DNA from 2 places in the Pelosinus sp. sgz500959 genome. Region 1 is predicted to be linked to the other one. Evidence: riboswitches for the same ligand, from Rfam matches in the RefSeq annotation. Region 1 holds a riboswitch; the other holds the start of a gene.
The links. A riboswitch is a leader RNA that binds a small molecule or an ion and turns the genes downstream of it on or off. The one in region 1 is predicted to bind glycine.
Positions count from the first base shown of each region.

Region 2: it holds a riboswitch for glycine, as region 1 does, so the genes downstream of both, ACAN52_RS15215 (ABC transporter substrate-binding protein) here and gcvT (glycine cleavage system aminomethyltransferase GcvT) in region 1, are expected to answer to the same signal.

Region 1 is NZ_JBGJZL010000005.1:149,713-154,572, forward strand. It holds gene ACAN52_RS09695 (glycosyltransferase) at 1-396, shown strand, start outside; gene ACAN52_RS09700 (NDP-sugar synthase) at 393-1,157, shown strand; glycine riboswitch at 1,256-1,344, shown strand; gene gcvT (glycine cleavage system aminomethyltransferase GcvT) at 1,500-2,603, shown strand; gene gcvH (glycine cleavage system protein GcvH) at 2,606-2,995, shown strand; gene gcvPA (aminomethyl-transferring glycine dehydrogenase subunit GcvPA) at 2,997-4,343, shown strand; gene gcvPB (aminomethyl-transferring glycine dehydrogenase subunit GcvPB) at 4,340-4,860, shown strand, end outside.
Region 2 is NZ_JBGJZL010000009.1:139,505-144,364, forward strand. It holds gene ACAN52_RS15205 (nuclease-related domain-containing protein) at 1-465, opposite strand, end outside; gene fliW (flagellar assembly protein FliW) at 717-1,172, shown strand; gene ACAN52_RS15215 (ABC transporter substrate-binding protein) at 1,231-2,397, opposite strand; glycine riboswitch at 2,586-2,687, opposite strand; glycine riboswitch at 2,694-2,773, opposite strand; gene ACAN52_RS15220 (beta-ketoacyl-ACP reductase) at 2,949-3,692, opposite strand; gene ACAN52_RS15225 (sigma 54-interacting transcriptional regulator) at 3,964-4,860, opposite strand, start outside.

The DNA of each region.
Region 1 (4,860 bases):
CCTGAAGTTATCTTACAGTATGATCCACCAAATAATGCGATGATTAAAGGCTATGTTCCAGGGACTGAAATGATCAAGGCCAGCGACGTCACTGTTTTTCATGGTGGATCGTCCACCTTGATGACATGTATTGCTTGTGGAACACCTGCTGTGGTAGTACCTTCCATAGGAGAACAAGAGGACAATGGTGCTGTCCTTTCTGAGTATGGTGCGGGAATCGTATTAAACAAAGCAACATTAACAGCTGATATTTTGGTGAAGGCAATACAAAATATTATCAATAATCCCAGTTATCGCAGAGGAGCTGAGCATCTCAAATCATTAGGAGAAAAATATGGAGGAAGCAAAGTAGCCGCTGATTGGGCAGAAACATTAATGGAGGGAAGTTCTCAATGAAGGCATTGATTTTAGCGGCTGGTAAAGGAACAAGATTACGTCCAATTACTGATTATATACCAAAACCCATGGTGCCATTACATGGTAAGCCACTACTTGAATGGATACTACTGTACTTGATCTCTTATGGCATACGTGAGTATATATTCGCTATCAGTTACTTGGGCGAACAGATTGAGAATTATTTTGGTAATGGAGAAAGATGGGGTATAAACATTCAATATAGTCGTGGCTTGGTGCCTGCAGGTAAGGCGGGAGAGGTTTGGCGTGCCCGTGACCGATTACATGAGGAAGAACATTTTTTAGTTATACCAGGAGATACAATTTGTCACTTAGATTATCATGACTTGATCGAATTTCACAGGCAGCACAATGGGATGGTATCAGTCGCTTTGTCAACTCGATACCGTTTGGAAGTAGGACTGGCGGAGATCGATAGTCATAATAAAATAATAAATTTTCTTGAAAAAGAAAACTTGGATCGTCCAATCAGTACAGGAACTTATTTATTAGAAAAAACAATTTTTCCCTATATTGAAAGATTTAATCCAGATAAGAGGGAAGTTGATTTGCCAGGTGATGTTTTCCCCGTTTTATTACATGAAAGAGAGGAGGTATATGGTTTTATCCAGGATTATGATTGGTGGGATATTGGAAAAATCAATGATTATGAAGCCTTAGCCAAGATGCCTAAACAAGAAGCTGAGCATATAGTATATAAGTCCACCTCAACCATCGATAGCAAAAAATGTGATCAGTAAGATATAAGGGGACAAAATTGCAAGGATGAAATAATGTTGACACAAATTAACTAATTTGTTAGAATATTTATAAATGTGAAAAAACAATAATGTGTAGAATGATGGTTATGGGAGAGATCGCAAACTGCGGCGCCGAAGGAGCAAGAACTTTGTCAAACTCTCAGGCAAAGAGGACCGTAACCTGACTATACTCTGGAGAGCACGCCCGTAAAATGGGCGTCACCGATGGGGAGCCTAGTTAGGCAAAACTCTCAGGTACAACAGACAGAGACAAAGGTGGATTCGTCCGCCTTTGTCTCTGTCTTTATTTTTAAAAAACAATAAAGAAGAGGAGGATGGATTATGACAGTAGGGCGCAAGACACCTCTATATGAAACTCATTTAAAATACGGTGGCAAAATTGTTGAATTTGGAGGTTGGTTATTGCCAGTTCAGTATACTGGGATTTTAGAGGAGCATCGAGCAGTGAGGGAAAAAGCTGGTTTATTTGATGTTTCACACATGGGTGAGGTTCGTGTTAAAGGACCCGATGCTTTCCTTTATGTACAAAATTTAGTCACCAATGATATAGCGCGCCTCGTCAATCATAAAATACAGTATACGCCAATGTGCTACTCAGATGGTGGTGTTGTTGATGATTTGTTGATTTATAAATATAGTGACGAGGAATACCTATTAGTCATTAATGCCGCTAACATTGAAAAAGATTGGGAGTGGATGGTAGAGAATAAAAGGGAATTTGATATAGAACTAATAAATCAATCTGACCAGACAGCCCAGCTAGCTCTGCAAGGTCCTTTGGCACAGAGTATTTTGAGTCAATTGACTGATGCTCCTCTTGCCGAACTAGAGTATTATTGGTTTTTACCTAAGGTCATGGTGGCAGGTAAGGAAACTCTTGTATCAAGAACTGGTTATACTGGGGAAGATGGTTTTGAAATTTATTGTCGTCCAGAAGATGCTGCTGCCTTATGGGAGTGCATCATGAGCATTGGTAAGTCTTATGGTTTGTTACCTGCAGGCCTCGGTTGTCGAGATACCTTGCGTTTTGAAGCTTGTCTGCCCCTTTACGGGCATGAATTGTCGAAGGATATTTCACCATTAGAAGCAGGGATTGGCTTCTTTGTGAAGCTGGATAAAGGTGATTTTAACGGTTCTGCCGCTTTGGCTCTACAAAAGAAAAATGGTTTGAAACGTAAAGTTGTCGGTTTTATTGTGACTGGGCGGGGAATTGCTCGAGCAGAATATCCAGTAATAGCTGACGGGCGATGGATTGGGACTGTTACCACAGGAAGCTATTCGCCAAGTTTAGATAAAAATATGGGGCTTGCTTTAGTAGAAGCTGAGTTTGCTGCAGTAGGACAGGAATTTGAGATAGAGATTCGTGGTAAAAGGGTAGCTGCCCAGGTCATTCCTAAGCCATTTTATAAAAGAGAGGGGAAATAAGGATGAAAATTCTAGCAGAATTAAAGTATTCTCGGGACCATGAGTGGGTAAAAATTGAGGGCAATCGCGCGAGGATCGGAATAACTGATTATGCGCAATCTCAGCTTGGAGATGTGGTTTTTGTTGAGGTGCCGACTATTGATAGCCATATTGCTGTAGGGATGGGTTTCTCGGTAGTCGAGTCAGTAAAAGCCGTATCTGATATTTATGCACCTGTTGGCGGCGTAATTGTAGAAGTCAATGAGGCCCTTACGGATGCCCCTGAAATTATGAATGAAGATCCTTACGGTGAGGGGTGGCTAGCTGTCATCGAAATGGACGCTGAAACTGATCTGGGAGAATTACTAAGTAGTGATGAATATGAAGAATTGATAGGGGCGGGAGGTCAGTAACATGACATGGAGCTATTTACCTCATACCCAAGAAGATCGACGTACTATGCTCAATGCAATTGGTGTAGAGAGAGTAGAAGAACTTTTTAGTGATATTCCAGCACAGTTATTATTTAATCATCCTCTGCAATTACCTGCTGCCATGTCAGAACTGGATTTGGTGAAATCCTTACAAAAGTTAGCAGGGGTTAATGTCAACCTTCAAGATTATACCTGTTTTTTGGGTGCAGGGGCTTATGATCACTATATACCCAGTGTAATTGACCATGTGATAAGACGTTCTGAGTTTTATACGGCTTACACTCAATATCAACCAGAGATTTCTCAAGGGTACTTACAGGCTTTATGGGAATACCAGAGCATGATCTGTCAGCTAACAGGGATGGAAGTTTCCAATGCTTCCATGTATGACGGTGGTACGGCTTTAGCAGAGGCTGCTATGATGGCTTGCAGTGTTACGGGTCGCAGTGAGGTGCTGGTCGTAAATACAGTGCATCCTCATTATCGCAGCGTCCTCACTACCTATGGAATGGATCGGGGCTATACAATCACAGAGTTTGGTTATGAAGATGGTACTGGGAGTCAGAAAGAAATTACCTCGCTCATTAATAAACAGATTGCTGCTGTTATCATCCAATCACCTAATTTTTTTGGGTGCATCGAAGATATAAAAAAACTGGCTGACTTGGCTCATGCTCAAGGAGCATTGCTAATCGTAGCCGTTGACCCTATTTCTCTCGGGATTCTAGAAGCGCCCGGTGTATTGGGTGCTGATATCGTGGTGGGGGAAGGTCAATCCATGGGCCTTGCGACTGCTTTTGGTGGTCCTTATCTAGGCTTTTTTGCGACAACGGAAAAATTAATGCGTAAAATGCCTGGTCGTATTGTAGGGCAAACGGTGGATCACGATGGAAATAGAGGGTTCGTGTTAACCTTACAGGCGAGAGAGCAACACATTCGTCGGGAAAAAGCCACTTCTAATATCTGCTCTAATGAAGCCTTATGTGCTTTGACAGCTGCCGTATATTTGAGTGCTGTTGGTAAGGAAGGATTACATCGGGTGGCTGAATTATCACTGCAAAAAGCTCATTATGCCTATCGTGAACTGACTAAGTTAGAAGGAGTCACTGCTGTATTTGGAGCGAGCTACTTTAAAGAATTTGTGATACGCTGCCCAAAATCCATTGCTGAAATTAATAAAGAATTATTGCAGGAAAAAATCATTAGCGGATTGGATCTTGGCCTTTATTACCCAGAACTTAAAAACTGTATGTTACTGTGCATAACGGAAAATCGGACACAGGAAGAGATTAGCCGTTTGGTAGAAAAATTGGGGGCGATGGTATGAGGAAAACTAAATCCTTGATTTTTGAAATAGGGAAAGCAGGGCGCTGTGCTGTAGATTTGCCTACATGTGATGTACCAGAAGAAGAGATTACCACACTCATTCCCCAAGAATTTTTGCGGAAAAATCCTGCTGCCCTGCCAGAAGTCAGTCAACTGGATTTGATGCGCCATTATACTCAATTATCTCAGCGAAATTTCGGAGTCGATTCAGGGTTCTATCCCTTGGGTTCTTGCACCATGAAGTATAATCCAAAAGTGAATGAAGACATTGCTCGTTATCCAGGTTTTGCTTTGATTCATCCTCTGCAGCAGCCTGAAACGGTGCAAGGTGCATTAGAACTACTTTATGATATGGAGCAGTATCTTGCTGAAATTTCAGGAATGGATGCTGTTACTATGCAGCCAGTTGCTGGTGCCCATGGTGAATTGGTAGGGTTAAAACTCATTCGGGCCTATCATCGTCACCGAGGAGAAAGGAGAAATAAAGTCATTGTGCCTGACTCCGCTCATGGTACTAA
Region 2 (4,860 bases), on a different contig from region 1:
ATTCATTTTTTTTGAATAACGGCCGCCACCTCGACCGACTTTAAGTTGCGTCCATTCTGAGGCTTCCGCATCACCAACGATCTTGCCATTATGATTTTTAACTTCAACAATATAAATGCCTTTCATTCCTACAATAATTAAGTCTGTTTCTTGACTATAATTTTGATATGAAATGGTGACATTCGTGAATACATGATAACCTTCAGGAAGTTTTAAAGCCTGAGCTAGCCCCAAATTTTCACCTTTAGCACCAAAGCGAAAAATAACACCTCGCTTAACAAAATAACTTGCAAGTACCATAAACATCATAATCGGCAAAAAATAGTACCACTTATTCACTTGAATTTGTTGGACAAAGATAATATAAAATGAAGTGATGACCAACACAAAAAAAATTAAACCAGCAATTAAATTTCGATTCGCTTTACCACCTAAGTTATTTCTTCCTTTGTGAAAATTAGCCATATTATTCTCCTAAGTTCTTTAAACTTTCCCCACACTCATCATTTATCATTATTTATTATTAATTCTGCCCAAAATCAAAAAAACCTCCATAAAATACAATATTCTCTTTTTTATATTTTAAGAATATTGCATTTATTTCGAAAATGCAAAAGGTTTTTTGATGTTTATGTCGAAGGCTGTCATTAATTAAGATAATTTGAGTCGATTCTATTGATTCTAATGTAATTAAATTAAAAAGGGGCGATGTGAAAATGATCATTCAATCTACACGTTTTGGCGAGTTAGATGTCATGGACACGGACATTATCAAATTCCCTCAAGGTTTACTTGGTTTTCCAGAGGAAAATGCCTTTGTTCTGATCCCCCACCACTCTGATAGCCCATTTGTTTTCTTACAATCAGTCTCAGAACCTAATCTCACATTTATCATGTTGGAAACTTTAAATATCTCAAATGAATATGAATTTTTACTGGATGATGCAGTTCTTGAAGAGTTACATTTATCACCTGATAATCCTCCCCTAGTCTATAACATTGTAACGACGGCAGAAAAAGAAGATGATATGACCGTTAATCTTTTAGCGCCTATTATTATCGATACGAAGCAACGCCTAGCAAAGCAAACTGTTTTAGAAAAAGTCCCTTACCAGACTCGCCATCGTATTTTTCCTGAAGGAACATTAAAGAAAATGAAAGAACTCCAATAAAAAATAAATGGGGTCAGGTTTGACTTGCTTCACAAATCAAACCTGACCCCATATTCCTTTATGGCTTAACAGTCGCCTTAAACATTTGTTTACCATCTTTCATTTCAATAATCACTGCATTTTTTACAGCGTCATGACTTTCATTGAGAGTCGTGGCTCCTGTAATTGCAGGATAATCTTTAGTTGCTGCTAACGCTTCACGAATTTTTTCTGGTTCAACACTATTAGCACGTTTGATGGCATCAATGAGTATGTTCGTTCCATCATAACTAAGTACAGCCATGGCATCTGGCGCTTGTCCATACTCTTGCTTGTAGGCTGCTACAAAAGCTTGTGAAGTTGCACTCGTATCATCCACTGCGTAATGGTTCGTAAAATAAGTATTGTTGAGGGATGCTGGACCTGCAATTTCAACTAGTTTAGGTGAATCCCAACCATCTCCACCAACGATTGGTGCTGTAATACCAAGTTCACGTGCCTGTTTTACAATTTTACCAACTTCTTCATAATAACCTGGAAGATAAATGACTTCAGGATTTAAGGCTTTCACTTTTGTCAAAATGGTTTTAAAATCTTGATCTTTTTGTAAGTAAGCTTCTTCCGCTAAAACACTGCCACCGCCTTTAGCAAATGCATCTTTAAAGAACGAAGCTAAGCCTTTACTATAATCACTACTGCTATCAACGAGCATAACAGCTTTATTAAGTTTCAATGTATTGAGTACAAAATTTGCTCCAACAGTTCCTTGGAAAGGATCAATAAAACATACACGGAAAGTATAATTCTTTACTTTACCAGTTTTTTCATCCACAGTAACCTTTGGATTGGTAGCACCGATTGCCATATAAGGAAGTTTGCTTGCTTCAGCTACGCTAGAAGTAGCAATGGCATTAGAGCTGGAAAAAATACCAGTTACAGCAACGACTCTATCTTGCGTCGCAAGTTTAGTCATCGCATTAGCTGATTCAGAAGGCTCACTTTTATTATCTGCAATGACGGCCTGAAGTTGTTTACCAAGTACGCCGCCTTTCGCATTTGCTTCTTTGATTGCCATCTTTGCTCCATTAGCGGAAGATGTGCCAAACGTTGCATTACCACCAGTCATTTCATTCAAAACACCAATTTTAATATCTTTGGAAGCGGAATTTCCGCACCCAGCTAACACACCAGTCATTAATAAGGCTACCATTGCTAAGACAACTAATTTCAAATTTCCTTTACTCATTCGAAAAATCTCTCCTTTTTTTTGCATTACACGAATTGCATTGATTTTCATCCTTCGACGTACTCTCCCGCTCCCGTACAAAATAAAAGAGCCAAATCACATCATGATTTGACTCTGGATAAACAAATAGGAAACACCAGCAGGTGTTTTCTGCATCACAATAGAAAAATAGCTATTCTTCTATCATGATTTTTGTCTCTGTCCTTTTGCCTGAGAGCTTTGCCAACAAAATAATTTTGTTGTATTTCACCTTCGGCGCCCTATGTGAGGGTCTCTCCAGAGTTCTGTCCATGTACGGTTTCTACTCGGTAATTCGAGTGCCTGAGAGTGTTATTCCTTCGGCGGGCCATTACAGCCTCTCTCCCGTAAACTTCATCCAGATAAACATATGTAGTTTTAGAAAGTACTTTTAAAGCAGTTTCTATTATAAAACAATGTATTGAATTATTCAATGGTAATTATGAAAGTTATTTATTTTTTTTATTTGACCGTATACAAAGGACCTTCCAGATCATCTGGAAGGTCCTGGTGAACATTCACTTTTAATTCAATTATAAAGTGCAAGCACCATCTACACTTAATACTGTTCCATTGATGTACTTAGCATCATCTGACGCCAAGAAGGCAAAAGCTGCTGCAATTTCTTCAGGCTCACCCAAACGTCCTGCAGGAACTTTAACTAAAATCCGATCTTGTAATACTTGCTCAGGAATCTTTTTCACCATATCTGTACCAATAAAACCAGGTGCAACACAATTGAAACGCAAACCAGATTTGGCCATTTCTTTTGCCCATGATTTGGTCATTCCAATTACGCCCCACTTAGTCGCTGCATAATTAGTTTGTCCCATGTTGCCATAAATACCAACTACAGAAGATGAAGTTAACACAACACCTGATTTTTGTTCCAACATAAATGGTAATACTGCAGAAGTACAATTAAATACACCAGTAAGATTTACGGAAATAACTGCATCCCAAGCATCTTTTGTCATTTTCTTCATCATGGCATCTTTTGTGATTCCTGCATTATTAATTAAAACATCAATTTTGCCAAAAGTTTCAATGGCTTTATCAATCATGTTCTTGACACTCTCTGGGCAAGACACGTCAACTTGAACATAAACTGCAGATGATCCTTTTTCTTCTACTTCTTTTACAGTCCCTGAACCATCAGCAAAATCAGCGACAACAATCTTGGCACCTTCTTCTGCAAATCTAAGAGCAGTACATTTGCCAATCCCATTAGCCGAACCAGTAATTAAAACAACTTTATCTTTTAAACCTCTCATCATAAAAACCCCTTCCATTCTATAATCTGTAATCCTGTACCTTAAACTTATGCAAATTTTATGCCAATATTTTTTTTAGCAATAAAGACTGACAAACTCAATCATTATCATCAATCGACTGTCTACTCTTTTTTATGCAACTTGATAACGTACTTAAGAATAGACAATACTTGTGTAGTATATTAGACACTTTAAAAAGATCCCTACAAATGATTTAGAGTTTAAATGATAAAGCACTCGTCGAGTTATCAACGAGTGCAGATTGATTTTTTAGTTACTGAATGTTATATTTCTTCATTTTTTGATAAAAACCAGATCGATGAATACCTAAGATTTTGGCAGCTTCACTCTTATTGCCCCCTGCAGTTTCCAATGCTTTTAAAATGGCTTGCCGCTCTGCATCGCCCATCATTCCAGCTAAGTTGTCTGCGCTGTCTACTTGGCTCTTTGCTTTGTTAATTTTTCTGAGCGCAGGTGCTAAATGTTCAGGTACAATAAAGACTTCATCCTCATCGATTAAATTGACTGCTCTTTCCAGTATATTTTCTAGTTCTCTTACATTTCCTGGCCAATTATAGTTCATCAGGAGTTGCAGAGTCGCTACCGATACCCCTTCGACACAATGTTGTACCTGTCGATTGATTTTCTTTAACAATACATTGCATAACATAGGAATATCCTCTGTCCGTTCCCGTAGTGGAGGAATATTAAGAGATACAATATTTAAGCGATAATATAAGTCTTGACGAAATTTTCCTTCCTCAATCATTTTTTCTAAATCTCGGTTAGTCGCTGCGATAATCCGTAAATCTAGCTTTAATGTTTTAGTTCCGCCGACACGCTCAAACTCTCTTTCTTGCAATACACGCAGCATCTTAGCTTGCATGGAAAGAGGCATATCACCAATCTCATCTAAGAAGATCGTCCCACCATTTGCCAGTTCAAACCGACCTGGTTTGCCGCCTTTTTTAGCACCAGAAAAAGCCCCTTCGTCATAGCCAAACAATTCCGATTCCAAAAGATTATCAGGTACTGCCGCACAATTGACTTTAATAAATGGGCCATTATGTCTTAAACTATCATTATGAATGGCATGAGCAAATAATTCTTTGCCAGTCCCACTTTCCCCTAAAATTAGAACAGTAGAATTACCTTTCGCTGCCTTAGCCCC